3 regions of the Janthinobacterium sp. SUN120 genome follow, and region 2 is predicted to be linked to each of the others. Evidence: predicted binding sites of a transcription regulator. Region 2 holds the regulator's gene; each other region holds the start of a gene.
The links. The regulator LexA, encoded in region 2, represses DNA repair genes until DNA is damaged. The targets are predictions, from matches to a motif close to ACTGTATNNNNATACAGT.
Positions count from the first base shown of each region.

Region 1: the regulator LexA is predicted to act here: its motif matches at 5,028-5,045, upstream of recA (recombinase RecA).
Region 3: the regulator LexA is predicted to act here: its motif matches at 6,489-6,506, upstream of O0879_RS15930 (DNA topoisomerase IV subunit B).

Region 1 is NZ_JAPUBW010000002.1:1,576,311-1,586,791, forward strand. It holds gene sucD (succinate--CoA ligase subunit alpha) at 17-898, opposite strand; gene sucC (ADP-forming succinate--CoA ligase subunit beta) at 912-2,081, opposite strand; gene O0879_RS16815 (DUF2889 domain-containing protein) at 2,160-2,720, opposite strand; gene recX (recombination regulator RecX) at 3,237-3,692, opposite strand; gene recA (recombinase RecA) at 3,831-4,937, opposite strand; gene O0879_RS16830 (response regulator transcription factor) at 5,178-5,912, shown strand; gene O0879_RS16835 (sensor histidine kinase) at 5,909-7,441, shown strand; gene O0879_RS16840 (DUF4212 domain-containing protein) at 7,434-7,748, shown strand; gene O0879_RS16845 (sodium:solute symporter family protein) at 7,745-9,793, shown strand; gene O0879_RS16850 (6-phosphofructokinase) at 9,912-10,481, shown strand, end outside.
Region 2 is NZ_JAPUBW010000002.1:542,040-552,520, reverse strand. It holds gene trpA (tryptophan synthase subunit alpha) at 1-56, shown strand, start outside; gene accD (acetyl-CoA carboxylase, carboxyltransferase subunit beta) at 254-1,126, shown strand; gene folC (bifunctional tetrahydrofolate synthase/dihydrofolate synthase) at 1,228-2,526, shown strand; gene O0879_RS12170 (SPOR domain-containing protein) at 2,551-3,534, shown strand; gene O0879_RS12165 (CvpA family protein) at 3,555-4,043, shown strand; gene purF (amidophosphoribosyltransferase) at 4,082-5,605, shown strand; gene O0879_RS12155 (cystathionine gamma-synthase family protein) at 5,649-6,890, shown strand; gene lexA (transcriptional repressor LexA) at 6,961-7,596, opposite strand; gene rpsF (30S ribosomal protein S6) at 7,872-8,261, shown strand; gene priB (primosomal replication protein N) at 8,282-8,581, shown strand; gene rpsR (30S ribosomal protein S18) at 8,607-8,897, shown strand; gene rplI (50S ribosomal protein L9) at 8,925-9,380, shown strand; gene O0879_RS12125 (replicative DNA helicase) at 9,526-10,481, shown strand, end outside.
Region 3 is NZ_JAPUBW010000002.1:1,376,549-1,387,029, forward strand. It holds gene O0879_RS15905 (DUF4118 domain-containing protein) at 1-1,495, opposite strand, end outside; gene kdpC (potassium-transporting ATPase subunit KdpC) at 1,554-2,129, opposite strand; gene kdpB (potassium-transporting ATPase subunit KdpB) at 2,140-4,218, opposite strand; gene kdpA (potassium-transporting ATPase subunit KdpA) at 4,228-6,033, opposite strand; gene kdpF (K(+)-transporting ATPase subunit F) at 6,033-6,122, opposite strand; gene O0879_RS15930 (DNA topoisomerase IV subunit B) at 6,585-8,582, shown strand; gene O0879_RS15935 (molecular chaperone HscC) at 8,582-10,291, shown strand; gene O0879_RS15940 (J domain-containing protein) at 10,304-10,481, shown strand, end outside.

The DNA.
Region 1 (10,481 bases), 1.0 Mb from region 2:
GGTGACCGAGCTGGAATTACAGCATGGCTTTCAGCAGACGCGCCATTTCCGACGGGTTTTTGGTGACGGTGATGCCGCAAGCTTCCATGATTTCCAGCTTGGCTTGTGCCGTATCGGCACCGCCCGAGATCAGCGCGCCGGCGTGACCCATGCGCTTGCCTGGAGGAGCCGTTACGCCGGCGATGAAGCCAACGACTGGTTTTTTCATGTTGTCTTTGATCCAATAAGCCGCGTTGGCTTCGTCCGGACCACCGATTTCGCCGATCATGATGACCGCGTCGGTATCTGGATCGTCATTGAACATCTTCATGATGTCGATGTGCTTCAGACCGTTGATCGGGTCGCCGCCGATGCCGACTGCCGACGATTGGCCCAGGCCCAGTGCGGTCAGCTGACCCACTGCTTCATAGGTCAGGGTGCCCGAACGCGAAACCACGCCGATACGGCCCTTCTTGTGGATGTGACCTGGCATGATGCCGATCTTGATTTCGTCTGGCGTGATCAAGCCTGGGCAGTTAGGGCCCAGCAGCAGGGTTTTGCTGTTGGCTTTGGCCATGCGGTCCTTCAGGGCCATCATGTCGCGGACAGGAATGCCTTCGGTGATGCAAATGGCCAGATCCATTTCAGCTTCGACAGCTTCCCAGATCGCCGCTGCCGCGCCTGCTGGCGGCACGTAGATGACGGAAACGTTGGCGCCGGTTTCTTTTTTCGCTTCGGTAACGTTAGCGAAAATAGGAATGCCTTCGAAATCTTCGCCGGCTTTCTTCGGGTTCACGCCTGCCACGAAGGCAGCTTTGCCGTTCGCGTAGTCGCGGCAACCGCGGGTGTGGAACTGGCCGGTCTTGCCGGTGATCCCTTGGGTAACGACTTTGGTATCTTTATTGATCAGAATGGACATGTTGATTCCTTAATTAAGCTTGACCGGCAGCAGCGGCAACGACGCTCTTGGCTGCATCTTCCATGGTGTCGGCTGCGATGATAGGCAGACCGGAATCGGCCAGCATCTTCTTGCCCAGATCTTCATTGGTGCCCTTCATGCGCACGACCAGTGGCACGTTCAGCGAAACGGCTTTCACCGCGGCGATAACGCCTTCGGCGATCACGTCGCAACGCATGATGCCGCCGAAAATGTTCACCAGGATGGCTTTCAGGCCTGGGTTTTTCAGCATGATCTTGAACGCTTCGGTCACTTTTTCTGCCGTGGCGCCGCCGCCGACGTCCAGGAAGTTGGCTGGCTCGCCGCCGAACAGTTTGATCGTGTCCATGGTGGCCATGGCCAGGCCGGCGCCGTTCACCAGGCAACCGATGTTGCCGTCGAGCGAGATGTAGGCCAGGTCGAATTTCGACGCTTCGATTTCAGCTGGATCTTCTTCGTCCAAGTCGCGCAGGGCGATGATTTCCGGATGACGGAACAGGGCGTTCGGGTCAAAGTTGAACTTGGCGTCCAGGGCGATGACTTTGCCGCTGCCGGTGACGATCAGCGGATTGATTTCGGCCAGCGAGCAATCGGTTTCCCAGTATGCTTTGTACAGGCCTTGCAGGTTGACGCGGGCGTCGACGATGGAACCGGCAGGCACGCCGATTTTGGTCGCGATGTCGTCTGCCTGGGCATCGGTCAGGCCAACGCTTGGCTCGATGGTGACGTGGTGGATCTTCTCTGGGTGGCTCTCGGCCACTTCTTCGATGTCCATGCCGCCTTCGGACGACGCCATCAGGACGATTTTCTGGGTGACGCGGTCGGTGACCAGCGAAACGTACAGTTCTTGCTTGATGTCGGCGCCTTCTTCCACCAGCAGGCGGTTGACTTTCTGGCCTTCGGCGCTGGTCTGATGCGTGATCAGCTGCATGCCCATGATCTGGTCAGCGTATTCCTTGACCTGTTCCATCGATTTTGCCACTTTCACGCCGCCGCCCTTGCCGCGGCCACCTGCGTGGATCTGCGCCTTGACAACCCACACCGGGCCGCCCAGGGTTTCCGCAGCCTTGACGGCTTCTTCGACGGACATGCACGGAATACCGCGTGGTACCGTCACTCCGAATTGCCGGAGGATTTCTTTGGCTTGATACTCATGGATTTTCATGCTGGCTTCCCTTCTGATACTGATGTGTAAAAATACGGTTAGTGGTGCAAAAAAAACAGGAAAAACAGAGCGCCGGGGTCACGCTTTGGCTACCCAGCGCGGGTAATACTGTGCAACCGCCCCGCCATCGGTGCGCAGGGCGTGGCATTTGTCGAGTTGAAACGGCTTTTCATGCGACAAGTCAGCATTCGCACCGTCACGGGTCGACCAGACATCGCCGGCAAATGCCTGAACCGTCGCAGTCGGCAAGACTTGCGCCAGTTCGGTCAAATGGGTACAGCCGGCGATTCCCGCCAGGCGCTGTTTCAAGTCGCGGCGGAAATTCTTCAATAAATTCAGACCGATCAGCGCTCTGTAAGCGGGGCCGATGGTATCGCAAAAACCGGGATAGGGCACGGCATCGGAGGCGGCTTCGGCCTCGACGATGGTCAGTTCGCGATCGACGGTAATGCGTAAGTGGAGGTCATGCAGGGGGGAGCCGGCGGGACGGGGGCCGGAGGCCAGGGTCGCGTCATAGCTTTTGATATCGGTGATACGGGCGTCAATATCCCACAGGCCGTCGTCGCGCACATACGCTTGGACGTCGATAACGCGGGAGTGCCGGAGGGCGCGCCGGGATACGGGAGTTGACAGGGGCATAAGACCGATGCCGCTTGCGCGGCCATAATTTAGTAAGCAGCCATGTGCCTAAAGCACTCTGTTCGCAGCTTCTACGAACAGCAACCGCACCTGCGGCGCCGCAAAAACCCTAAAAGTGTAGCACACTGGGCGCTGGTTGCGCCGCAACATAATTTTTCATTGCTTCGATAAAAACATTTCAAAGTATAAAGAAAGCACATGGAAATTTACGCTGTTATCACATTCAGTGATGATAGATATGCGCACCTGGGGCCGCGAACCGCATCCAGTTGCCGCCACCGCGCCGAGATCGCACTGCGCAGGCAGCGCTCACGACGTGCAGCGCAACAATACGCCGCTGAATTGACAGGGCGATGACAGAAGCAGAATCCTGCAAAGAAAACATGGAAAAACAGCAAGGCCGACTGGCCCGCGCACGCAAGCAGGGCATCGTGCGGACTGTTGTAGATGGAACACAGCGCGGCCAGGGTGGGCCGGCCGGCACGGCGCGAAAGCTCGCAGAAGCGCGCCAGCCACCTAGTCGTCCTCGGGCTCCCGCCCCTTCAAGGCCGCTTGCACGGCGCGCTGCGAAAAGCCGCGCTGCATCAGGAAGCGCATCTGCTTGTTGCGCTGCTCGGCATCCTGCGCCACTGCACCAAATTTGCGGCGCCACACTTCGCAGGCGCGCGCCACTTCCCCTTCGGCCAGGCCCGCCTTGAGTTCCTGCAGCGCCTCGCCCCCAATGCCATGGCTTTGCAATTCCGCCATGATGCGGCTATTGCCAAAGCGGGCCGAGCGGCGATGGATCAGCGACTCGGAAAAACGCTCCTGCGACAGCCAGTTGGCTTGCTCCAGACTGTCGAGCAAGGCTTCCACATCGTCGCCCTCCTGCGCATGGCGCTGCAGCTTGCGCCGCAATTCCATGCGGCTGTGTTCACGCATCGACAGAAAGCGTAGCGCCCTGCCCTTCAGGCTTAGTTGTACCGCTGCCATACCCATATCCCATCTTTACCACACCGGACTGAAAACACAATTGCCGCCAGGCGCACAGGCGCAGGGCGGCAATCATTGTAGAACTTTTTTATGCGGCAAGCTGCCGCCGGCGGGCCAGGCTGGCCCCGCCACTGTCGCTTACTCGGCGGCCTTGGCTTCCGCAGCCTTGGCAGCCTTGTCGGCAGCTTTATCCGCTTTTTCCGGCTTTTCAGCAGCCAGCGGCGGCAGTTCGCGCACGCCCAGAGAAGCACGGACCTTGTTTTCAATCTCGCGGGCCAGCGCCGGACGCTCTTGCAGGAAGGCGCGGGCGTTGTCCTTGCCCTGGCCGATGCGTTCGCCGTTGTAGCTGTACCACGAACCGGATTTTTCCACGATCTTGGCATCCGAGCCCAGGTCCAGGATTTCGCCTTCGCGCGAGGTGCCGGCGCCGTACAGGATGTCGAAGTGCGCTTCCTTGAACGGTGGCGCGATCTTATTCTTGACGACCTTGACCTTGGTTTCGTTGCCGATCACTTCATCGCCGGACTTGATCGAGCCGGTACGGCGGATATCCAGGCGTACGGAAGCGTAGAATTTCAGCGCATTGCCGCCGGTGGTCGTTTCCGGGCTGCCGAACATCACGCCGATCTTCATGCGGATCTGGTTGATGAAGATGACCAGGGTATTCGTGCGGTTGATGGAGCCGGTCAGCTTGCGCAGGGCTTGCGACATCAAACGGGCTTGCAAGCCTGGCAGGGAATCACCCATGTCGCCTTCGATCTCGGCGCGTGGCGTCAGTGCGGCCACGGAGTCGATGACGACGAGGTCGACGCTGCCCGAACGCACGAGGGCGTCGCAGATTTCCAGCGCCTGCTCGCCCGTATCCGGTTGCGAGATCAGCAATTCATGCAGGTTCACGCCCAGCTTTTGCGCGTAACCGACGTCGAGCGCGTGCTCGGCATCGATAAAGGCGCAGGTGCCGCCCAGTTTTTGCATTTCAGCAATGGTTTGCAGGGTCAGGGTGGTTTTACCCGACGATTCCGGACCGTAGATTTCCACCACGCGGCCGCGCGGCAAACCGCCCACGCCCAGCGCGATATCGAGGCCGAGCGAACCGGTCGACACGACTTGCACTTCTTCGATCGGTGCGCTGGCATCCATGCGCATGACCGAACCTTTGCCAAACTGCTTCTCGATCTGCGCCAGTGCGGCGGCGAGCGCCTTGGCTTTTTCCGATGCGGGTACTACAGCTTTTTTATCGTCCATATGTTCTTTCAGCCGTTCTACAGTCGACGATTCACGTGAATCGGTCGGCCTGCGATAGCGCCAGTGGGTTAAATTCTTTACACAGACAGTACTGTATAAAAAAACAGTGATCAATGCAAGCGGAACGTGGATTTGTTTTGAAACAGATCAATACAACCCTGTTTTTCACAAAAATTCGCCACCTTGCGGAAAATGAAACACAATACAAGCTTCTACCGTCGCAAGCATAGGAAGTGCACCATGCGTATTTTACTTGCCGAAGATGACAGCGTGCTGGCCGATGGCCTGACCCGCTCGCTGCGCCAGTCCGGTTATGCGATCGACTACGTCAAGACCGGGCAAGAGGCCGATACGGCCCTGTCCACCCAGGAATTCGACTTGCTGATCCTCGACCTGGGCTTACCCAAGATGTCCGGCCTGGAAGTGCTGCGCCGCCTGCGCGCGCGCGCCTCGCTGCTGCCCGTGCTGATCCTGACGGCCGCCGATTCCATCGAGCAACGCGTGAATGGCCTCGACCTCGGTGCCGATGATTATATGGCCAAGCCGTTCGCCTTGTCGGAACTGGAGGCAAGAGTGCGCGCCCTGACGCGCCGCGGCGCTGGCGGCGGCGCCACCATCATCAAGCACGGCCCCCTCAGCTACGACCAGGTGGGGCGCAGCGCCTACATCAACGACCAGATGCTGGACCTGTCGGCGCGCGAACTGGGCTTGCTGGAAATCCTGCTGGGCCGCACGGGCCGCCTCGTTTCAAAAGAGCAACTGGTCGACCACCTGTGCGAATGGGGCGAGGAAGTGTCGAACAACGCCATCGAAGTGTATGTCCACCGCCTGCGCAAGAAGATCGAGGTGGGCGGCGTGCGCATCGCCACCGTGCGCGGCCTCGGCTATTGCCTGGAAAAATACTCGGAAGCGGCGCGCCTGAACGCCGAAGCGGGCGAGTCGGCAAGCCCGGCCAGCGGACCCGCCAGCAAGTGAAGGCGCGCGAGGCGCCAGCGGACGAGGCGGACGACGACGACTGGTTCGAGCCGCCCACCACGGAGCAGGATGACACCATCGAGCATTCGCTGTTCGGCGAAATCCTCGACTGGATGCTGGCGCCCTTGCTGCTGCTGTGGCCGATGAGCATCGCCATCACCTATCTGGTGGCCAAGAGCATCGCCAATCAACCGTTCGACCATGCGCTGGAAGACAGCGTGACGGTGCTGACGCAACAGGTCAAGCAAGCCGATGGCGCGATGCTGCGCCACGTGCCGGACAAAAATGGCAAGGGCCGCGACTTCCTGCGCGGCGACGATGTCGACACCCTGTATTACCTGGTGGTGGGCCCGCGCGGCGAATACCTGAACGGCGACCGCGATCTGCCGCCGCCGCAAGACCCCGACAAATACCGCAGCGGCATGGTGCTGTTTCGCAACGACACAATCCACGGCACGCCCGTGCGCGTGGCGTTCAGCTATCTCGACATTCCTTCCGGCAACGACGATGAACCCAGCCGCGCGCTGGTGCAAGTGGCGGAAACCCTGGAAAAGCGCGCCCAGCTCGCCAATGAAATCATCAAGGGCGTGATTTTGCCGCAGTTCATCATCCTGCCCGTGATCCTGGCCCTGGTCTGGTTTGCCCTGGCGCGCGGCCTGTCGCCGCTGGCGCAATTGCAGGAGCGCATACGCGCCCGGCCGCCCGACGATTTATCGCCCATCGAATCGGGCCAGGTGCCCGAGGAAATCACGCCGCTGGTCGGTTCGCTCAACGAGATGCTGGCGCGGCTGTCACTGTCGATCGACATGCAGAAGCGCTTCATCGCCGATGCCGCGCACCAGATGAAAACGCCGCTCGCCGGCATGCGCATGCAATCCGAGCTGGCCCTGCGCCAGACCGACCACGACGAAATCCACCGCTCGCTGCTGCAACTGGCGAAAAGTTCGGAAGCGGCCACGCGCCTGGTCAACCAGTTGCTGGCCCTGGCGCGCGCGGAAAACCAGCCGCAGGCGGGCACAGCGTTCGAACCGATCGAGCTGAGCGAACTGGCGCGCGGCGTGGTGCAGGATTGGGTGCAAGCCTCGTTTGCCCAGCATATCGACCTGGGCTTCGAGCAGCCCGCGTATTCGATCTTGATATCCGGCAATGCCATGATGCTGCGCGAGCTGCTGAGCAACCTGATCGACAATGCCTTGCGCTACACGCCGGCTGGCGGCAGCGTCACGGTGCGCGTGCGCAGCACCCTGGAACTGGCCATCCTGGAAGTGGAAGATACGGGCCCCGGCATACCGCAAGCGGAGCGGGCGCACGTCTTCGAACGCTTTTACCGCATTCTCGGCAGCAATGTCGACGGCAGCGGCCTGGGCTTGGCCATCGTGCGCGAAATTGCCCAGCAGCATGGCGCCGAAGTCGATATTTTTAACAATCCGCGCGCGCAGTCGCCGAAGCTGCCGGGCACCCTGCTGCGTCTGAGCATCGCCCTGCTGTTGCCGGACGCGCCAGAAGAGGATGACATCACGTATGGATAAGCCGAGCCCACCCGCTCCCCCCGCGCGGCCGGCGCGCACGCCCAGCCCCGAGCTGCAGGCGCGCCTCGATGTGCACTGGCGCAAGACGCGGCGCCTGACGTCCATCCTGCTGCTGGTCTGGCTACTGACGGGCTTCCTGACCGTGTTCTATGCGCGCGAACTGTTACATTTGAATCTGTTCGGCTGGCCGCTGCCCTTTTATATGGCGGCCCAGGGCGCCTCGCTCGTGTACCTGGCCATCATCGCCTTGTATGCCTGGCGCATGCGGCGCCTCGACCGGGCGTTTCATGCCGAGGAGCAAGCATGAGCGGCCAACGCAGCTTCTTTGCGCGCCTGTGCCGCTACTACCTGCTGTTTACCGCCGGTTTCGCCGCCTTCCTGCTGGCCCTGTCGGTACTGGAACAGGAAGGCATGCCGCGCGCGTGGATCGGCTACCTGTTCATGCTCGTCACCATCACCCTGTACGCCACCATCGGCGTCATCAGCCGCACCTCGAACGTCACCGAATACTATGTGGCGGGGCGCCGGGTGCCGGCCATGTTCAACGGCATGGCCACGGCCGCCGACTGGATTTCGGCGGCCAGCTTCATCAGCCTGGCCGGCGGCCTGTACCTGAACGGCTTCGACGGCCTGGCTTTCATCATGGGCTGGACGGGCGGCTATTGCCTGGTGGCGCTATTGATCGCGCCCTACCTGCGCAAGTTCAGCCAGTACACGATTCCCGATTTCCTCGCCGCCCGCTACGGCAGCGGCACCGACAAACGGGGCGCCAGCGTGCGCGTGGTGGCCGTGGCCGCCACCATCATCGTCTCGTTTACGTATGTGGTGGCGCAGATCTATGCCGTCGGACTGATCGCCTCGCGCTTCACGGGCGTGGATTTTTCCGTCGGCATCTTCCTGGGCCTGGCCAGCATCCTCGTCTGCTCCTTTCTGGGCGGCATGCGCGCCATCACCTGGACGCAGGTGGCGCAGTACATCATCATCCTCGTCGCCTTTCTGATTCCCGCCATGTGGCTGTCGGTCAAGCATGCGGACAATCCCGTGCCGCAGATCGCCTACGGCAAGGTGCTGCCGCAACTGAGCGCGCGCGAACACGTGCTGGAAACGGACCCGAAAGAAAACGAAGTGCGCGCCATCTTCCGCCAGCGCGCGCAAAGCTACCAGGCGCGCATCGACGGCTTGCCTGCTTCCTGGGAACAAGGCCATCTGACGGCCCAGCGCCAGCTCGATAGTTTGCGCCAGCGCAATGCTTCGCTGTTCGACATCCGCAACGCGGAGCGTTACCTGATCGCCTATCCGAAAAGTCCGGACGAGGCACGCGTGCTGTGGCAGGCGGCGCAGGCGCAGAACCAGAAACGCGCCGAGCCGATCATTCCGCACGCGCAGCCGTTTCCCGCCGCCGACCGGGAACAATCCGACATCAAGCGCAACAATTTCCTGGCCCTCGTGTTCTGCATGATGCTGGGCACGGCCGCCCTGCCCCACATCCTGATGCGATCCTACACCACGCCGTCCGTGCACGAAACGCGCGTGTCCGTCTTCTGGACCCTGTTCTTCATCTTGTTGATCTACCTCACGATTCCCGCACTGGCCGTGCTGGTCAAGTACGATATTTACTCGGCGCTGGTGGGCACGCAATACACGAACCTGCCCACCTGGGTATCTTACTGGGCCAACGTGGACAAGCTCAGCCCCCTGATCAGCATCGTCGACGTCAACCGCGACGGCATCGTGCAACTGGCGGAAATTTCCATCGATGCCGACGTGCTGGTGCTGGCCACGCCCGAGATCGCCGGCCTGCCCTACGTGATCTCCGGCCTGGTGGCGGCCGGCGGCCTGGCTGCCGCCCTGTCGACGGCCGATGGCTTGCTGCTGGCCATCTCCAACGCCCTGTCACACGATATTTATTACAAGGTGGTCGATCCCACCGCCTCGACGCAAAAGCGCGTGACGATCTCGAAATTGCTGCTGCTGGCCGTAGCCTTCATCGCCGCCTATGCGGCCTCGCAAAAGCCGGCGGACATTTTGTCGCTCGTGGGCGTGGCCTTTTCCTTGGCCGCCTCGACCCTGTTTCCGCCGCTGGTGCTGGGCGTGTTCTGGAAACGCGCCAACCACCAGGGCGCGCTGGCCGGCATGCTGGCGGGCTTTGGCGTGTGCCTGTATTACATGCTGCACACGAGCACCATGCTGGGCGGTAATGCCAGCGGTCAATGGTTTCATATCGCGCCCATTTCCGCCGGCATCTTCGGCGTGCCGGCCGGCCTGGCCGCCGCCGTGCTGGTCAGCTGGCTGACGCCGGCACCAGGACGTCGCAGCACGGGACTGGTCGAGCATATCCGGGCGCCGGAATAACAGCGCATCCAGGCCAAGGGATGAAATGGAGAAATTCCGCGACAGAACTATCGGAAAAAACTGCGCTCCGGCAAAAAAGGAGTAGGCTGGAGGGCCGTTCCATTTACGAGGAAATCCCATGCCGTCTGGAAAAATTCTTGTCGCCCAAGGGGGCGGCCCCACCGCCGTCATCAACCAGTCGCTGGTGGGCGTGGTGCTCGAATCGCGGCGCTTTCAACATGTCACGCGCGTGTATGGCGCGCTGCACGGCGTGCGCGGCATCATCAATGAAGAATTCGTCGATCTGACGCAGGAGACCAGCCACAACCTGGAACTGGTGGCCGCCACGCCATCCTCGGCCCTCGGTTCCACGCGCGACAAGCCCGATATTGCCTACTGCCAGCAAATCTTCGAAGTGCTGCGCGCGCACGAGATCGAACACTTCTTTTACATCGGCGGCAATGACTCGTCCGACACGGTGCGCATCGTCAGCGAGGAAGCGCACAAGGCCGGTTATCCGCTGCGCTGCATCCACATCCCGAAAACCATCGACAACGACCTGGTGGGCAGCGACCACACGCCCGGCTTTCCCTCGGCCGCGCGCTTCGTCGCGCAAGCGTTCGCGGGCGCCAACCTGGACAACGCGGCCTTGCCCGGCGTCTACGTGGGCGTGGTGATGGGCCGCCACGCAGGCTTTTTGACGGCCGCC
Region 2 (10,481 bases):
CCGTCGACGCCGTGCGCAGCTTTACGGCAGGCATCCGCGCCGAACTGGACGCCTGAGCAAGCTTGCCGTTTACGCAATATGCGTTGGCGGCAAAGTTCGACAGCCCGGCGATAAACGGCTACACTTCGGCCACTGATTTGCCTGTTATTGTGCAATAGATAAAATTTTTGGTGGCGCCCTGCGGGGCGTCGCCGTTTACCGTCTGCCGGGGGCGTCCACCGACGCTACCCCTACAAGGGCCCAAGGAGAAAATATGAGTTGGTTGGAAAAACTGCTGCCACCGCGCATACAGCGTTCTGATGCTGCCGCGCGCAAGACCATGCCGGAAGGCCTGTGGGTCAAATGCCCGTCGTGCGAAGCCGTGCTGTACCGTACGGACCTGGAATCGAATTTGCACGTGTGCCCGAAATGCGATCACCACATGCGCATCCGCGCGCGTGAGCGCCTCGACAGCCTGCTCGACGCTGGCGGCCGCTATGAAATCGGCCAGGAAATCCTGCCTGTCGATACCTTGAAGTTCAAGGATAGCAAGAAATACCCGGACCGCCTGAAATCCGCCATGGAAGCGACGGGCGAGACGGATGCGATGGTCGTCATGGGCGGCGCCATCATGAGCCTGCCGGTTGTCGTGGCGTGCTTCGAGTTCGAATTCATGGGCGGCTCCATGGGCTCCGTCGTGGGCGAGCGCTTCGTGCGCGGCGCGCAAATCGCGCTGGAACAGAAAGTGCCGTTCATTTGCATCACCGCCACCGGTGGCGCGCGCATGCAGGAAGGCTTGCTGTCCCTGATGCAGATGGCGAAAACCACGGCCATGCTGACCAAGTTGTCGGAAAAGAAATTGCCATTCATCAGCGTGCTGACCGACCCGACCATGGGCGGCGTGTCCGCCTCGTTCGCCTTCATGGGCGACGTGGTCATCGCCGAACCGAAAGCGCTGATCGGCTTTGCCGGCCCCCGCGTGATTGAAAACACCGTGCGCGAAAAACTGCCGGAAGGCTTCCAGCGCGCCGAGTTTCTCGTCACCAAGGGCGCCGTCGACATGATCGTCGACCGCCGCAAGATGCGCGAAGAAATCGCCCGTCTGCTGGCCTTGTTGCAAAACCAGGCCGTCGAAGTCTTGGCGTAACGCCAACGTAACAGGCCGGGCGGTGTCCGCAGGACACGCCCGGTTGCCACGCCACACCATCTCCGCGCCTCGCGTACTGTCTCCTCATCAAGAAGTCTCCCATGCACAAGCTCCCCACCACCTTGCCGGACTGGCTCGCCATGCTGGAAACCCGCCATTCGGAAACCCAGATCAACATGGGCCTGGACCGCGTGCAAGCCGTCAAGGCGCGCATGCAGCTAGCGTTTACTTGCCCCGTGATCATGGTGGCGGGCACGAATGGCAAGGGTTCCACCTGCGCCATGCTGGAATCCGTGCTGTTGCGTGCCGGCTACAAAGTGGGGCTGTACATCAAGCCGCACTTTCTCGATTTTAACGAACGCGCCCGCGTGCTGGGCGAGATGGCCAGCGACGAACAGATCGTCGCCAGCTTCAATGCCGTCGAGGCCGTGCGGGGCGACACGCCGCTCACGTATTTCGAATTCACCACCCTGGCCATCCTGCACCTGCTGTCGCAGGCCAAGCTGGACGTGGCCATCCTGGAAGTGGGCCTGGGCGGGCGCCTCGACGCCGTCAACGTGATCGATGCGGACGTGGCCATCGTCACCAGCGTCGATATCGACCACACGGATTACCTGGGCGACACGCGCGAAGCGATCGGCTTTGAAAAGGCGGGCATCTTCCGCCCGGGCAAGGCGGCCATCTGCAGCGATCCCGTGCCGCCGCAATCCCTGATCGACCATGCCGAGGCCATCGGCGCCGACCTGTGGCTGATGGGCCGCGATTTCAATTATTCGGGCGACAAGCAGCAGTGGAACTACGGCGGACGCGAGCAGCGCCGCAATTCGCTCGCGTATCCAAGCTTGCGCGGCGCCAACCAGATCCTCAACGCGACGGCCGTGCTGGCCGCGCTGGAAGTGCTGAAGCTGAAACTGCCCGTGGGCGCGCAGGAAGTGCGCACGGGCCTCGTGACGGTGGAGCTGCCGGGCCGCTTCCAGGTCTTGCCTGGCCGCCCCAGCGTGATCCTTGATGTAGCGCATAACCCCCACGCGGCGTCGGCGCTGAACCAGAACCTGGGCAATATGGGTTTCCACCCGTACACCTATGCCGTGTTCGGCTCCATGCTGGACAAGGATATCGATGGCGTATTGGCCGCGATGAGCGAACACGTCGACCACTGGTGCCTGACGGGCTTGCCTTCGCCGCGCGCGGCCACGGCTTCCGAGCTGGCCGCCAAGGTGCAGATCATGCTGGAAGATAAGCCCGACAGCAACGAGCATACTGTATCTATTTTCGATGATCCGGCACAAGCTTTTGCAAATGCAATGAGCCGGGCCGGTGAGAATGATAGAATTGTGGTCTTTGGTTCTTTCCTCACCGTTGCCGGCGTGATGAAGGCCCGAAAATCCTCACTTCACTGAAACGCACTCGACTGAAAATCACGCATGGGCTTGTTCTCGAAACTGTTTAAAAACAAGCAAGAATCCTCTGGCGAAGACAGCGGCTTTTATGTCCCTGGCGAAGCACAGTCGCCGACCCGCAAACGCGCCGCCAACACCTCCGGTGGCGGCGGATCGCGCCGTGGCGGCAAGGAAGCGCCGGATCCGGTCTTGCCTGAAAAAAAGCGCGCACGCCGTCGCTTGGTCGGGGCGATTGCCCTGGCCCTGGGCGTGGCTGTCGGCTTGCCGATGCTGCTCGATTCCGAGCCGAAGGCGCCGTTCAACGATATCGCCATCGATATTCCGTCGAAGGAAAAGGCCGTAGCGCCTGCACCGGCACCCGTGCCGGCCGTTCCGGCCCGGGCCGCATCGAATGGCCTGGACCAGTCCGAGGAAATCGTCGACGCGCCGCTGCCGCCTGCGGCCAAGCCGACGCAGGCACCGGCACCCGTGCTGGCCGCCGTCCAGCCTGCGCCGGTCAAGCCAGCCTACGTGGAACCGAAACCTGAGCCCAAGCCGGTCAAGGTGGAGCCAAAACCGGAACCGAAGCACGAAACCAAGCCGGAACCCAAGGCCGAGCCGAAACACGAGTCCAAGCCGGAACCCAAGCATGAAGTAAAACCGGAAACCAAGCCCGAGACTAAGCCTGCCAAGCCGGCGCAATCGGCCGACGATGCCGCGCGCGCGCTGGCCATCCTGGAAGGCAAGCCGCAGGACAAGCCACAAGAGAAGGTGCAGGACAAGGCGCACGACGCCGGCAGCGGCAAGTTCGTGGTGCAGGTGGCGGCGCTGGCGACGCAGGACAAGGTTGACGAATTGCAGGACAAGCTGCGAGAGGCGGGCATCAAGTCGTACACGCAGAAAGTCTCCAGCCCGGCGGGCGAACGTATCCGCGTGCGCGTGGGGCCGTTCGGCAGCCGCGAAGACGCCGAAAAGACCCGCGCCAAGCTGCAAAAGCTGGGCTTGGGCGGCAGCCTGGTACCGGCGTGATGTTGCAAGGCTGAACGGGCGTGACGATCTTCGATTACCTGGTGCTGTTCGTGCTGGTGACGTCCGTGCTGATCAGCATGATGCGCGGCCTGGTCAAGGAAATATTGTCATTGGTCAGCTGGGTCGTGGCTTTCGTCATTGCCAATGCCTATGGCGCCACCCTGGCGAAATTCCTTCCGGAAGCCGTGCCGGGCGAAGCCATCCGTTTGTTGCTGGCTTTCGTGGTGCTGTTCATCGGTGTGCGTATTTTGATGGGATTGCTGTCCATGACGGTCGACGCGCTGGTCAAGGTGACGGGCCTGAGCCTGGCCGACCGCACCCTGGGCAGCCTGTTCGGCGTGGCGCGGGGCCTTGTGATCGTGCTGACCGCCGTCATCTTGTGTGGCATGACGTCCATACCGCAGCAGCCATTCTGGAAAAACGCGCAGCTCAGCCCGCTCGCGGAGCAGGGCGCGCGAGCCATCAAGCCTTATCTGCCTGCCGCTTACGCGCAGCATGTGAAATTTTGAATTTTTTTAAAATCAGTAGCACAGTTTAGGAGCACACCATGTGTGGCATCGTCGGCGTCGTTTCCCATCAACCTGTCAATCAATTGCTCTATGATGCATTGTTGCTCCTGCAACATCGCGGTCAGGACGCGGCAGGGATTGCGACCAATCACAGCAGTATGTTTTCCATGCACAAGGCCAATGGGCTCGTGCGTGACGTCTTCCGTACGCGCAACATGCGTTCGCTGCAAGGCACGACGGGCATCGGCCATTGCCGCTACCCGACGGCCGGTTCGTCGAGCGAAGAGGAAGCACAGCCGTTCTATGTGAATGCGCCGTTCGGCATCACCCTGGCGCACAATGGCAACCTGACCAACTGGGAACAGTTGAAGCTGGAAATGTTCAAGAACGACCGCCGCCACATCAATACCGATTCCGATTCGGAAGTGCTGCTCAACGTGCTGGCGCATGAAATCCAGGAAGCGACGACGGGCCTGAACCTGGACCCGGAAGCCATCTTCAAGGCCGTTACCGTGCTGAACCGCCGCGTCAAGGGCGGCTACGCTGCCGTCGCGCAAATCGCCGGCGTGGGCTTGCTGGCCTTCCGCGACCCGCATGGCATCCGTCCGCTGTGCCTGGGCATCAATGAAACGGAACAGGGTCCCGAATACCTGATCGCTTCCGAATCCGTGGCCCTGGAAGGCATGGGCTTCCGCTTCGTGCGCGATATCGGTCCCGGCGAAGCCGTCTTCATCGATGCTGACAAGCAATTGCACAGCGCCCAGTGCGCCGACAATGCCAGCCTGAACCCGTGCGTATTCGAGTTCGTCTACCTGGCCCGTCCCGATTCCGTCATCGACGGCGCCTCCGTGTACGCTACGCGCCTGAAAATGGGCGAGTACCTGGCTGAAAAGATCCGCGCCGAATTGCCTGGCGTGCATATCGACGTGGTCATGCCGATTCCCGATTCCTCGCGTCCGGCTGCCATCCAGCTGGCCATGGCGCTGAACATCGAATACCGCGAAGGCTTCATCAAGAACCGCTACATCGGCCGCACCTTCATCATGCCGGGCCAGGCGGCGCGCAAGAAGTCCGTGCGCCAGAAGCTCAACGCGATTCCGTCCGAATTCAAGGATAAAGTGGTGCTGCTGGTCGACGATTCCATCGTGCGCGGCACCACCAGCCGTGAAATCGTGCAGATGGCGCGCGAAGCGGGCGCGACGAAGGTCATCTTCGCTTCGGCCGCGCCACCGGTGATTTACCCGAACGTGTACGGCATCGACATGCCGACGCGCGACGAACTGATCGCCTACGGCCGCACGACGGAAGAAGTGTGCCGTGAAATCACGGCCGATTACCTCGTGTACCAGGATATCGGCGCGCTGAAACAGGCTATCGCCGACGTCAACCCGGCTCTGACCAACTTCGAGGCTTCGTGCTTCGATGGCGTGTACGTGACGGGCGACGTATCGCAGGAATACCTGGACCGCCTGGAATATGCGCGTCACCATCCGAAGGCGGCAGCGCCCGAAGATACGCCGCGTTCCCAGCTGAACCTGAACCTGGCGACAACAGAAGCATAAGTAAGCTGCCCGGCCGATGCCGGGCATTTTTTTCTCCGCGATCATGAACGATAAAAAAAACTACGGCTTTACCACCACCATCCTGCATAACGACCGCCGCAAGGGCATCGAACATGGCTCCCTGCACAAGCCCGTGCACACTTCCGTTGCCTTTGGTTACGCCGATGCGCGCCAGCTCGCTTCCGTGTTCCAGGGCAAGGAACCGGGTTTCCGCTATGGCCGTCAGGGCAATCCGACCGTTTCCGCGCTGGAAGACAAGGTCAACAAGATGGAAGACGGCGTGGCGACCCTGTGCTTCGCCACCGGCATGGGCGCCATCGGTGCCGTGGTGCAATCCTTGCTGCGCGCGGGCGACCATGTCGTATCGTCGGCCTTTTTGTTTGGCAACACCAACAGCCTGTGGCAAACGGTGACGGGGCAGGGCATCGCCGTGTCGTTCGTCGACGCCACCGACGTGGCCAATGTGGCTGCCGCCATCACGCCGGCCACGCGGATTGTTTTCGTGGAAACTATTGCCAATCCGCGCACGCAGATCGCCGACCTGAAGAAAATCGGCGACTTGTGCCGCGAGAAGGGCATCTTGTACATTGTCGACAATACGATGACGACGCCATACCTGTTCCGTCCGAAAGCCGTGGGCGCGGGCCTGGTGGTCAATGCCTTGACGAAATCCATCGGCGGCCACGGCAATGCGCTGGGCGGCAGCTTGACGGACACGGGCGTGTTCGACTGGACGCAGTATCCGAACATCTTCGAGAATTACAAGAAGGCGGCGCCCGCACAGTGGGGCATCGCGCAAATCCGCGCCAAGGCCTTGCGCGACTTCGGCGCGTCCCTGGGGCCGGAAGCGGCGCACCATATCGCCGTCGGCGCGGAAACCATGGCCTTGCGCATGGACCGCACCTGTTCGAACGCCCTGGCGCTGGCCACCATGCTGCAGGCGGACCCGAGAGTGGCGGCCGTGCATTACCCGGGTTTGGCGTCGCACCCGCAGCACGCGCTGGCGACGGACTTGTTCCGCAGCTATGGCTCGCTGTTCAGCTTTGAATTAAAGGACGGCATCGATTGCTTCGATTTCCTCAACCGTCTCAATCTTGCCATTCCAGCGAGCAATCTCGGCGACACGCGCACCCTGGTCATTCCCGTCGCCCACACGATTTTCTATGAGATGGGTGCCGAGCGGCGCGCCAGCATGGGCATCGCCGAATCCCTGATCCGCGTCTCCGTCGGTATCGAGGATGAGGCCGATTTACTGGATGACTTCAAAAATGCGCTGGACGCCTAAACAGCCGCGCAGTATGTAGAAAGGGCCGCAACAGTCATGCTGTTGCGGCCCTTTCTTTAGCTGCAGTGATTTAATGCCAGCTGCGCATCAGGCCGACAGCCAGCCCTTCCAGTGCAAACTCATCTTCCGGCGACACGGTAATCACCTTGAAGTCCGGGTTTTCCGGTAGCAATTCGATGACGGAACCCGTCTTCTTGTAGCGCTTGACGGTCACTTCGTCGCCGATGCGGGCCACGACGATCTGGCCATTCTTGGCGCTGTCGACCTTCTTGACAGCCAACAAATCGCCATCCATGATGCCGGCGTCGCGCATGGACCAGCCGCGCACCTTCAGCAGGAAGTCGGGCTTGGCCGAAAACAGGGCCGGGTCGACGTTGTAGCTCGCTTCCAGGTTTTCCTGCGCCAGGATGGGCGAACCGGCCGCTACCCGGCCGATCAGGGGCAGCGACATCAGCAGCGCTGCCGGCACCCTCGACGGCAGCGCTTCGGCGGCTGCGCCGATCAGGCGGATGCCGCGCGAGGTGCCGGGCGAAATCTCGATCGCGCCCTTGCGGGCCAGGGCCTGCAAATGCTCTTCGGCCGCGTTGGCCGATTTGAAACCCAGTTCATTGGCGATTTCGGCACGGGTGGGAGGGAAGCCCGTGTTTTCAATCGCGTCCTTGATCAGGTTCAGGATTTGTTCTTGTCGTGCTGTCAGCTTGATCATGAGCGGTGGGTGCATACTAAAATGCTGTCTATATGAACAGTCTGTATTTTTGTACAGTATCGCCCACTATGCAAGGGGATTTCCGTGTTTTGGGCGAATTTCGCAAGAAATACTTGTCCACGGGCGGAAGGCACAGTGGCGCGCGGGCTTTTCGGGCCCATGTGGAAGGAATGATTGAAACGTTTGCAAAAGGCGGTTATAATCTTCGGCTGACCTTCCCACACCCGTCTTGACGCCGGGGTGGGCGATTATCAATCCGACCTGAAGGAGTTTGCATGCGTCATTATGAAATAGTCTTTATCGTCCATCCGGACCAAAGCGAGCAAGTGCCCGCGATGATCGAACGCTACAAAGCCAGCGTAACCACCCGCGGCGGTTCGGTTCACCGCGTGGAAGATTGGGGTCGCCGTCAAATGGCTTACTCGATCCAAAAGCTGCCTAAAGCACACTACATCTGCCTGAACATCGAATGCGACAACGAGACCCTGGTCGAGTTGGAAACAGCATTCAAATTCAATGATGCCGTGTTGCGTCACCTGACCGTTAAAATGAAGAAAGCTGAAACAGCTCCTTCGCCGATGATGAAATCGGTACAACGCGAAGACGCGGCCAAAAGCCACCGCACCGAAGCACCAGCAGCCGCTCCAGCCGCAGCAGCAGCTTAATTCTTGACCAGGATCGTGCGCTGAACCAGCTACAAGTAACCGCCATCATTGCCGAGCGCGAAATATTGCGCTATACCCCGGCAGGGCTGCCGATTGTGAATGCAGTATTGCAACACAGTTCGCAGCAGATGGAAGCAGGAATTGCCCGTTTGACCGAGTTTGATGTTGCCGCGCTAGCCGCTGGCGAAATCTCAGGCCGGTTCAGCCAGGCAAGCTTGGGCGGGGTGTATCAGTTCACGGGTTTCCTGGCCAGGAAGAGCCGCAACAGCAAGAGTTTGGTGTTTCACATCATTGATTTTAGTGCAGTCAATTCTGACTAGCGCATTTTAGATACAGGAGCCTGACATGGCATTCGGTAAAAAGTTCGACAAAAATAAGCTCAAGCTTAAAGAAAAACGCAAACAGCAAAACCCGTTGTTCAAACGCAAGAAGTTCTGCCGCTTCACCGCAGCTCACGTTGAGCAAGTCGACTACAAAGACGTCGACACGCTGAAAGACTTCGTCCAAGAAAACGGCAAGATCATGCCAGCACGCCTGACCGGTACCAAAGCGCATTACCAGCGCCAAGTTGACACCGCAATCAAGCGCGCTCGCTTCCTCGCGCTGCTGCCATACACCGATCTGCACCACGCTTAATCGGTCAGATATTCCTGGAGAAGAACTATGCAAATCATTCTGTTAGAAAAAGTTGTTAACGTCGGTAACCTCGGCGAAGTCGTCAAAGTCAAAGACGGTTACGCACGTAACTTCCTGATCCCGCAACGCCTGGCACGTCGTGCTACGGCAACCGCTGTGGCTGAATTCGAAGTCAAGCGCGCCGAACTGGAAAAAGCTGCTGCCGCTAAACTGGCCGCATCGCAAGCCCAGGGCGAAAAACTGAGCGGCCTGACCGTTCAAGTTGCTCAAAAAGCTGGTGTTGATGGCCGTCTGTTCGGTTCCGTCACCAACTTCGACATCGCTGAAGCGCTGACCAAGCAAGGTTTTGCTGTTGAAAAAGCACAAATCCGCATGCCTACCGGCCCGCTGAAGATCGTTGGCGAGCACAACGTTTCGGTTGCTCTGCATACCGACGTGGTTGTGGAAGTTGTTATCGCTGTCGTTCCAGACGCGAACGCGTAATCGTCTGCGGGCCTGGCCCGCAAGCGCTACCGTACTGTAAAGCACTATGAAAAGCCGGGTTCGCCCGGCTTTTTTGTGGCCTTTTTTTCGCTCAATTTCAGCCCTTTATTTTTGCCAGCACGCCGAAGCGGGTATAATTCGCGCCATGAACGCCCCCTCTGATCCGCAACTGGATTCCCTCCGTATTCCGCCGCATTCGATCGAAGCAGAACAATCCGTTATCGGTGGTCTGCTGCGCGACAATGCCGCATATGACCGCATCGCCGACTTCATGCATGCGGAGGATTTCTATCGCTATGACCATCGCATCATCTTCGAGCAAATCGTCAAGATGGTTAACGCTTCCAAGCCAGCCGATGTCATTACTGTTTTTGAAACCCTGACCCAGCTCGGCAAGGCCGATGATGTGGGCGGACTCGCTTACCTGAACGCCATGGCGCAAAACACGCCATCGGCCGCGAACATCCGGCGCTACGCCGAGATCGTGCGCGACCGCGGCGTGCTGCGTAAACTCATTACCGTCGCCGACGATATCTCCGGCACGGCTTTCAGCCCGCAGGGCAAGGAAGTCAAGCAGATGCTTGACGAGGCCGAATCGAAGATTTTCGCCATCGCCGAAGAGGGCGCGCGCGGCGCCCAGGGCTGGACCGCCATCCAGCCCTTGCTGACGCAGGTAGTCGAGCGCATCGACGAACTGTACAGCCGCGACAACCAGAGTGAAATCACGGGCGTGCCCACCGGTTTCATCGACCTCGACCGCATGACTTCCGGTCTGCAGCCGGGCGACCTGGTGATCGTGGCGGGCCGTCCGTCGATGGGCAAGACGGCGTTTTCCGTCAACATCGGCGAAAACGTGGCCATCGACAGCGGCTTGCCCGTGGCCGTGTTCTCGATGGAGATGGGCGGCGCCCAGCTGGCCATGCGTATGCTCGGCTCCGTCGGACAGCTCGACCAGCATCGCCTGCGCACGGGCCGCCTGAACGACGAAGACTGGCCGCGCCTGACGAATGCGATCCAGAAGATGAACGACGCGCAGTTGTACATCGATGAAACGCCGGCCTTGAATTCCATCGAGTTGCGCGCCCGATCGCGCCGTTTGTC
Region 3 (10,481 bases), 830 kb from region 2:
GGCCCGTGATCAGTCCCACGGCCAGCATCACGCCAAAGGTGATCACATACTGGAAATCGCCCACGGCAAACGAAAAACGCGGCGGCACGAAGACGAAATCGAAGCAAGCCACGCCCACCAGGCTGGCCAGCGCCGCCGGCCCGCGCCCCAGGCGCACGGCCACCAGCACCACCGTCAGCAAGGACAGCATGGCGATATTGGCCAGGTCCAGATAGGGTTGCAGGGGGACCGAGGCGAGGGCCGTGGCCAGGCTGGCGCCAGCGGCCAGGATGTAGCGCCAATGGCGCGACGGCCGGCGCGGCGCCTCGGCATCGTCGCCAGCAGCGCGACGGGGCGCCGCATCGGCGGGCGGCAAGCCCACCTCGATCAAATCGATATCGGGTGCCAGGCTTGCCATGCGCGCGGCCGGCGGCGCATGCCACAGGCGCGCCAGCGCGCCGGCGCGGCCACGCCCGACGATGACTTTCGAGATATTCGCGCTACGTGCATACTCGACCACGGCGCCGGCGATGTCGGCGGACGGATTGACGGCCGTGCGCGCGCCCAGGTCCTGCGCCAGTTTCAGGGTTTTCAGGATGCGCTCGCGCTGGCCCGCCGGCAGGCGCTGCAAACGGGGCGTTTCCACGTATAGCGCATGCCATTCCGCATTCAGCTGGCTGGCCAGACGTGCCGTGCTGCGGATCACGTGCTCGCCCCCCGCGTGCGGCCCCACGCAGGCCAGCAGCGCGGCGCCCGTCTTCCACACGGGATTGATGGATTTTTCGACGCGGTAAGCCTGCACGTCGTCCTGCACCCGGTCCGCCGTACGGCGCAAGGCCAATTCGCGCAGGGCGATCAAATTACCCTTGCGGAAAAAATGCTGGGACGCCCGCTCGGCCTGCTGCGGCTGATACACCTTGCCCTGTTTCAGGCGGTGCAGCAATTCATCGGCGGGGATATCGACCAGCACCACTTCATCGGCGCGGTCGAACACCGTGTCGGGCAGGGTTTCGGCCACGCGCACGCCCGTGATCCCGCCCACCACGTCGTTCAGGCTTTCCAGGTGCTGCACGTTGACGGTCGACAGCACGTCGATGCCGGCCGCCAGCAATTCCTCGACATCCTGCCAGCGCTTCGGATGGCGCGAACCGGCCACGTTCGAATGGGCCAGTTCATCCATCAGTATCAGCGCCGGCGCGCACCGCAGCGCTTCGTCCAAGTCGAACTCGAACAAGGTCTTGCCCCGGTATTCGATGGCCTTCAGGGGCAGCACGGGCAAGCCGTCAAGCTGGGCCGCCGTATCCTGGCGCCCATGCGTCTCCACCACGCCCACCAGCAAGTCCTGGCCATCGGCCAGCAATTTGCGGGCGGCGGCCAGCATCGCATAGGTCTTGCCGACGCCGGCCGAGGCGCCAAAGTAAATGCGCAGCCGGCCGCGCGCGGCTTTCTTTTCCTGCGCCTGCACTTGCGCCAGCAGGGCATCAGGGTCGGGGCGTTGGCTGTCGTTGGGGAGCATGGGCATCTTTTAATGTCAAAACCAGGGGCAAAACCGGCGGCTCTGCCCCTGCATCATCTTACTTCGCGGCCGCATCCAGCGCCAGATTCAGTTCCAGCACATTGACCCGCGGTTCGCCGAAAAAGCCGATATACGCGGTTTTCTGCACCTTGGCGATGGCGTTTTCCACCTGCGCCAGCGGCACGGCGCGCACGCGGGCCACGCGCAGCGCCTGGTACAGGGCGCCTGCCAGGCTGATTTCCGGATCCAGGCCACTGCTCGACGCCGTCACCAGGTCGACAGGGATCGGGTTGCGATTGCCCGGATCGGCTGCCTGCAGGGCGGCGATGCGCGCCTTGACGGCGTCCACCAGGGCCGGGTTGCTCGGCCCCTGGTTCGAGCCGCCCGAGCCGGCGCCGTTGTTCGCCATCGGCGCGGTGGCCGATGGACGGCCCCAGAAATACTTGGGCGAGGTGAAGGACTGGCCGATCAGCATCGAGCCGACAGGCTTGCCACCTCGCTCGACGATGCTGCCGTTGACTTCATCGTTGAAAGCGAGCTGCCCGATACCGGCCGTGGCAAACGGATAGACGACGCCGCAGATCACGGTCAGCGCGGCAAACAGGACCAGGGCGGGACGTACGATAGTGCTCATGATGGTTCCTTTAGACTAAATTGAGGGCGGACAGCAGCATGTCGATCAGCTTGATGCCGATGAAGGGCAGGACGATGCCGCCCAGGCCGTAGATCAGCAGGTTGCGGCGCAACAGGCTGGCCGCACCGATGGCGCGGTACTGCACGCCTTTCAGCGCCAATGGAATCAGCACGACGATGATCAAGGCATTGAAGATCACGGCCGACATGATGGCCGACGCAGGGCTGGCCAGGTGCATGATGTCCAGCGCCTTCAATTGCGGATAGGTGCCCACGAAAGCGGCCGGGATGATGGCGAAGTACTTGGCGATGTCGTTCGAGATCGAGAACGTCGTCAGCGATCCGCGCGTCATCAGCATCTGCTTGCCGATTTCAACGATTTCCAGCAGCTTGGTCGGGTTCGAATCCAGGTCGACCATATTGCCCGCCTCCTTTGCCGCCTGGGTGCCCGAATTCATGGCCACGGCCACGTCGGCCTGCGCCAGCGCGGGTGCGTCGTTGGTGCCGTCGCCCGTCATCGCGACGAGGCGGCCTTCGGACTGGTAGCTGCGAATGAGTTTCAGCTTGTCTTCCGGCGTCGCTTCGGCGAGGAAATCGTCCACGCCCGCTTCGGCGGCGATGGCCGCCGCCGTCAGCTTGTTATCACCCGTGATCATGACGGTCTTGATGCCCATGCGGCGCAATTCCGCGAAACGCTCCTTGATGCCGCCCTTGACGATATCCTTCAATTCCACGGCACCCATGACACGGCCATCGTCGACCACCACCAGCGGCGTGCTGCCGCGGCGCGCGATGTCGTCGACGGCGCGCCCCACCTCGGCCGGATACGGCTGGCCCAGCGCTTCCACATATTTTTTCATGGAATCGGCCGCGCCCTTGCGCAGCTGGCGCACCTGCTGTTCGCCGGGAATGTCCACGCCGCTCATGCGCGTTTGGGCCGTGAACGGCACGAAGGTGGCGTGCAGGCTGGCCATCTCGCGTTCGCGGATATTGAACTTCTGCTTGGCCAGCACGACGATGCTACGCCCTTCCGGCGTTTCATCGGCCAGGGAGGCCAGTTGCGCCGCATCGGCCAGCTGCTGCTCCGTTACGCCGGGCGCCGGCACAAAACTCGACGCCTGGCGATTGCCCAGGGTGATGGTGCCCGTTTTATCCAGCAGCAGCACGTCCACGTCGCCGGCGGCTTCCACGGCGCGGCCCGAGGTGGCGATCACATTGGCCTGCATCATGCGACTCATGCCAGCTACGCCGATGGCGGACAACAGACCGCCGATGGTGGTCGGGATCAGGCACACCAGCAACGCGATCAGCACGGTGATGGTCACCGGCGTGCCACTGCCGGCCGCCGCCACGGAAAACAGCGAATACGGCAGCAAGGTCACGGTGACGATCAGGAAGACGATCGACAGGGCGACGAGCAAAATCGTCAGGGCGATCTCATTCGGCGTTTTCTGGCGCTTGGCGCCTTCGACCATGGCGATCATGCGGTCGATGAAGGCTTCGCCCGGATTGACGGAAACGCGCACCAGCAGCCAGTCCGACAGCACGCGGGTGCCGCCCGTCACGGCGGAAAAGTCGCCGCCCGATTCGCGGATGACGGGCGCCGATTCACCCGTGATGGCGCTTTCGTCGACAGAGGCCACGCCGGCCGTCACTTCGCCGTCGGCGGGAATCACGTCGCCCGCCTCGACCAGCACCGTCATGCCCTTGCGCAGGTCGGTGGCCGGCGTGGGCAGCCAGGAAGTGCCGTACTTCGGCGTTTGCATTTTCTTTGCCATCACCGTTTGCTTGAGGGCGCGCAGGGATGCCGCCTGCGCCTTGCTGCGGCCTTCGGCCAGCGCTTCGGCGAAGTTCGCGAACAGCACGGTAAACCACAACCACACGGCGACGGCGACGATGAAGCCGAATGGCGCTTCACCCTGGCCGTTCAGAGCCTGGATGGCCAGCAGGGTCGTGATGATGCTGCCCACGTAGACGACGAACATCACGGGGCTGCGCCACTGCGTGCGGGGGTCGAGTTTTTTGAACGCATCGACGACGGCGGGGCCGATCAGTGCGGAATCGAACAAAGTCAGGCTTGTGCGTGACATGGTAGCCTCTTATTTGATGAAAAGTTGCAGGTGTTCGACGATCGGGCCCAGGGCCAGCGCGGGAACGTAATTCAATACGCCGACCAGCACGACAACGCCGATCAGCAAGCCGATGAACATGGGGCCGTGCGTGGGCATAGTGCCGGCATTGGCCGACAGGCGCTGCTTGGCCGCCAGCGAACCGGCCACCGCCAGCACGGGCACGATCACGCCGAAGCGGCCGAACCACATGGAGATCGCCAGCATCACGTTGTAGAACGGCGTGTTGGCGGACAGGCCGGCAAACGCGCTGCCGTTGTTGTTGGCCGCCGACGTGAAGGCGTAGAGGATTTCCGAGAAGCCGTGCGCGCCCGGATTGGCCACGCCCACCGTACCCGGTTCGACCATCACGGCGATCGCCGTGCCCGTCAATACGAGGGCTGGCGTAATCAGGATGGCCAGCGACACCATCTTCATTTCATAGGCCTGGATTTTCTTGCCCAGGTATTCGGGCGTGCGGCCTATCATCAGGCCGGCGATGAAGACGGCCAGGATGGCGAACATCAGCATGCCGTACAAGCCCGTGCCCACGCCGCCGAAGATCACTTCGCCGAACTGCATCAGCAGCAGCGGCACCATGCCGCCCAGGGGCATGTAGGAATCGTGCATGGAGTTGACGGCGCCGCACGATGCGGCAGTCGTCACCGCCGCGAACAGCGTCGAGGAGCTGATGCCGAAGCGCGTTTCCTTGCCTTCCATATTGCCGCCCGATTGCAGGCTGCTGGCCTGCTGGTCCACGCCCAGTGCCTGCAGCGCAGGATTGGCCTGCTGCTCGGCGCTCATCACGCCGGCCGTCATGACGACAAAGATCAGGGTCATCGCGGCCAGCACGGCCCAGCCCTGGCGCATGTCGCCCACCATGCGGCCGAACGTGAAACACAGGCCGGCGGGAATGATGAAGATGGCCAGCATCTGCAGGAAGTTCGACAGCACGGTGGGATTTTCGTACGGGTGCGAGGAATTGGCATTGAAGAAGCCGCCGCCGTTCGTACCCAGCAGCTTGATCGATTCCTGCGACGCGACGGGCCCCATGGCGATCGTCTGCGTGGTCGCCACTTGCGCTTCCATCACGGGCTTGCCGGCCGCATCCAGCACGGGCTGGCCATCGGCGGTCACTTTCGGCGTTTCATACGCCACGTGGTCGAGCAAAGTTACTTCCTTGTAGGCGGAAAAATTCTGGATCATGCCTTCGCCCATGAAGACGACGGACAGGGCCAGGGACAGCGGCAGCAGGATGTACAGGGTCGAGCGCACCAGGTCGACCCAGAAGTTACCGATCGATTTGCCCGAGCGCGAGGCGAAGCCGCGCACCAGCGCGAAGATCACGGCGATGCCGGTGGCCGCCGAAAAGAAGTTCTGGCATGCCATACCCAGCATCTGTGTCAGGTAGCTCATGGTCTGTTCACCGCCGTAGCCCTGCCAGTTGGTATTAGCGACGAAGCTGACGGTGGTATTGAACGAGGAATCGGGGCTGACGGCGCCGAGACCCTGGGGATTCAAGGGCAAGAAGCCCTGCAGGCGCTGCAGGCCGTAGACGAAGACGGCGCCCACGGTATTGAAGACGATCAGGGCGATGGCATAGCTTTTCCAGCCCATGGCCTTGTCGGCGGGCAGGCCGGACCAGCGGTACAGCAGATTTTCCAGCTTTTGCAGCCAGCCCAGGCCGCGCACGGGGCCATCGCCGGCCACCCTGGCCATATACAGGCCCAGCGGATAGCCCGCGGCCAGCAGAACGGCCAGGAAAGCCACCAATAACAGTATCGATTGCGTCGTCATCACAGTTCCTCCGCCTTCAGCAGCGCCACCAGCAGGTACACGAGCAGGCCAGCCGACACGACGGCGCCCAGCACATAAAACGCGTTCATTTGACGCTCCCTAATTTGTCGCAGGCGACGGCAAATCCGGCCGCCACGACGAAAAACACGGCAATCAAGCCGAGATACACGAGATCCATTCCCACCCTCATTCAGGTTTGTTTTGATAGTGAGCAGATTAGCCAAAAGGGTCTAAAAAATTCGTAAAGACTGGGGAGGCAGCTGTAAACAAGATGTAAAAACGGGCGCTTTACCGCATAAAATCCTTCACAATGGGCGCCAAACCACGCGCGCGGCGCACTGTTGTTGCCCTGGAGTAGCGCTATTGCTCGCGGGACAAGATAGAATGCGCGAGCGTCCGCACAAGGACGCCAAGCCTGCCGCACTGCCCTCCCCCAGTGACGCTGGACGGGATATACTGTATATTCATACAGTTATCGCCGCCGCTGTCACTGCGCCCCGCAGTGCCCTGGCCTGGCGTTCCAACCACTGTCTTTATTAGCTTGAACACGTATGGCCACTAAAAAACCAGCATCCGACTACAGCGAATCATCCATCCGTGTCCTGAAAGGACTGGAACCCGTCAAGCAGCGCCCGGGGATGTACACCCGCACTGAAAATCCGCTGCACATCATTCAGGAAGTGATCGACAATGCCTCCGACGAGGCGCTGGGCGGTCATTGCACGCATATCGCCGTCACGCAAAACACGGATGGCAGCATCACCGTGGAAGACAATGGCCGCGGCATTCCCGTCGGTCTGCACCCGGAAGAAGGCGTGCCGACGGTGGAAATCGTGTTTACACGGCTGCACGCGGGCGGCAAGTTCGACAAGGGTTCGGGCGGCGCCTACGCGTTCTCTGGCGGCTTGCACGGCGTCGGCGTGTCCGTCACCAATGCGCTGTCCACGCGCCTGGAAATCACCGTCTGGCGCAAGGAAAGCGACGGCAACGGCCTGCATCACATGGTGTTTGCCAATGGCGACGTGATCGAGCCCCTGAGCTCCCGCCCCGCCCCGCGCGACGGCAAGAAGTCGGGTACACGCGTCACCGCCTGGCCCGATGCCAAATACTTTGATTCGCCGAACATTTCGCAAACCGAGCTGCAACGCCTGCTGCGCTCGAAAGCCGTGCTGCTGCCCGGCGTCACCGTCACGCTCACCAACGCGAAAACGGGCGATACGCAGACCTGGCTGTACGCGGAAGGCTTGCGCGGCTACCTGACCGAAACGCTGGCGCAGGTATCGAATGGCGAAACCCTGATTCCCCTGTTTGAAGGCGCGCAGTATGCGGGCCCGGACTCGGAAGGCTTTGCCGAGGGCGAAGGCGCGGCCTGGGTGGTGGCGTGGACGGAAGAAGGCGCCATCGTGCGCGAATCGTATGTCAACCTGATTCCCACCTCGAATGGCGGCACGCACGAATCGGGCTTGCGCGACGGCCTGTTCGGCGCCGTCAAAAACTTCGTCGAAATGCACTCGCTGCTGCCGAAAGGCGTCAAATTGCTGCCGGAAGACGTGTTCGCGCGCGCTTCCTTCGTGCTGTCGGCCAAGGTGCTGGACCCGCAATTCCAGGGCCAGATCAAGGAACGCCTGAACTCGCGCGACGCCGTGCGCCTCGTCTCGACCTTCACCAAGCCGCCGCTGGAACTGTGGCTGAACCAGCACGTCGACTACGGCAAGAAGCTGGCCGAGCTGGTGATCAAGCAGGCGCAATCGCGCCAGCGCTCGCTGCAAAAAGTGGAAAAGAAAAAATCCTCGGGCGTCGCCGTCCTGCCGGGCAAGCTGACCGACTGCGAATCGTCGGACATCACGCGCAATGAACTGTTCCTCGTCGAGGGCGACTCGGCGGGCGGTTCAGCCAAGATGGGCCGCGACAAGGAATTCCAGGCAATTCTTCCCCTGCGCGGCAAGGTCTTGAATTCGTGGGAAACGGACCGCGACCGCCTGTTCGCGAATAACGAGATCCACGACATCGCGGTCGCCATCGGCGTCGATCCGCACAGCGTGGGCGACTCGCCCGACCTGTCCGGCCTTCGCTACGGCAAGATCTGCATCCTGTCCGATGCGGACGTGGATGGCTCGCACATCCAGGTACTGCTGCTGACGCTCTTCTTCAAGCACTTCCCGGCCCTGATCAACAAGGGCCACATCTGCATCGCCCGCCCGCCCCTGTATCGCGTGGATGCGCCCGCGCGCGGCAAGAAGCCGATGCAGAAGATCTATGCGCTCGACGACGGCGAACTGCTCGCCATCGAGGACAAGCTGCGCAAGGAAGGCGTGAAACAGGGCGCCTGGTCGATCTCGCGCTTCAAGGGCCTGGGCGAGATGAACGCCGAGCAGCTGTGGGAAACGACGATGAACCCGGACACGCGCCGTCTGCTGCCCGTCACGCTCGGTGAAGTCGACCACATGGCCTCAGCCTCCCGCTTCAATATGTTGATGGGTAAAGGCGAAGCGGCAGGACGCCGCGCCTGGATCGAAGAACACGGCAATGAAGCGGAGGCGGATATCTGATGATCATCGGCATCGACCTGGGCACCACCAACAGCCTGGTCGCCATCTGGCGCGACGGCAAGGCTTCCATCATCCCGAATGCGCTCGGTGAACACCTGACGCCGTCGTGCGTGAGCATCGATGACGACGGCACCGTGCTGGTGGGCCGCGCCGCGCGCGAGCGCCTGCAGACGCACCCGCAACTGACGGCGGCCGTCTTCAAGCGCTACATGGGCAGCGAAAAGAAGATCACCCTCGGCACGCAGCAATTCCGTCCGGAAGAGCTGTCGTCGATGGTGCTGCGCGCGCTGAAGGAAGATGCCGAAGCCTTTTTAGGGCACAAGGTCGAGGAAGCCATCATTACGGTGCCCGCGTATTTCAGCGATGCGCAGCGCAAGGCCACGCGCATCGCGGGACAACTGGCGGGCTTACGCGTGGAGCGGCTGCTGAATGAGCCGACGGCCGCCGCGCTGGCCTACGGCATCCGCGACAAGGAACAGGAAAGCAAATTCCTCGTCTTCGACCTGGGCGGCGGCACCTTCGACGTGTCGATCCTGGAACTGTTCGAAGGCGTGATGGAAGTGCGCGCCTCGGCTGGCGACAATTTTTTAGGGGGCGAAGACTTCGTCACCGTGCTGGTCGACGCCTTCCTGGAAGGCAGCGGCCTGCGCGACGCTGTCGGCGGCCGCCTGCTCGACCCGCGCCAGCAGCAGCTGCTGCGCGATGAAGCCGAGCGCGTCAAGCGCCTGCTGTCGGAGCAGCCGTCCGTGCGCATGGCCACGCGCTACCAGGACAAGGAATACAGCTGGGAGATCAACGAGGACAAGCTGGCGCAGCTGTGCGAACCGCTGCTGGCGCGCCTGCGCCTGCCCGTCGAACGGGCGCTGCGCGACGCCACCATCCGCGCCGCGGAATTGAATGAAGTGGTGCTGGCCGGCGGCGCCACGCGCATGCCGCTGGTGCGTAAACTCGTCTCGCGCATGTTCGGCCGCTTCCCCGCCATCCACCTGGACCCGGATGAAGCCGTGGCACTGGGAGCCGCCGTGCAGGCAGGCCTCAAGATGCGCGACTCTGCCCTCGATGAAGTGGTGATGACGGACGTGGCGCCGTACTCGCTGGGCATTTCGATTTCGCGCCAGGTCGGCGCGAACCAATATGAAGGCGGGCATTACCTGCCCATCATCGAGCGCAATTCCGTGGTGCCTGTCTCGCGCACGGAAAACATCACCACCATCTACGACAACCAGAAGGAAATCAACGTGGCGATCTTCCAGGGCGAGTCGCGCCTGGTGGCCGACAACGTCTTCCTCGGCAAGATCAGCTTCCCGATACCCGCGAAAAAGGCGGGCGAGATCGGCATCGACGTGCGCTTCACCTATGACGTCAGCGGCGTGCTGGAAGCGGAAGTGACGGTGCTGGCCACGCAGGAAAAGCACAAGATGGTCATCAGCGACAATGCGGGCGTGATGACGCCGGAACAGATCGAGCAGCGCTTTGCGGAACTGGCCGACCTAAAGATCCACCCGCGCGAACAGATGGAAAACCGCACCCTGGTCACGCGCGCCGACCGATTGTACGAGCAGTCGCTGGGCGACGTGCGCCAGTACCTGGCGGCGCACACGGCCAATTTCCAGGCGGCGCTGGAAACGCAGGACCCGAACACCATCCGCAAGGCGCGCCAGGCGCTCGACGAGGTGTTGCGCCAGGTCGAGAGCGAGAGCTTCCTGTAAATGGACGGCGGCATGCACAACGGGCAGCGCAGCCTGTGGAAGATCCTGGACACGGAGCCGACGGGCGACGAGCGCGCCCTCAAGCGCGCGTACGCGAAGCGCCTGAAGGTGACGCGTCCCGAAGACGATCCGGCCGCCTTCCAGGAACTGCGCGAAGCATATGAATACGCGCTGCGCCATGTGCACCTGT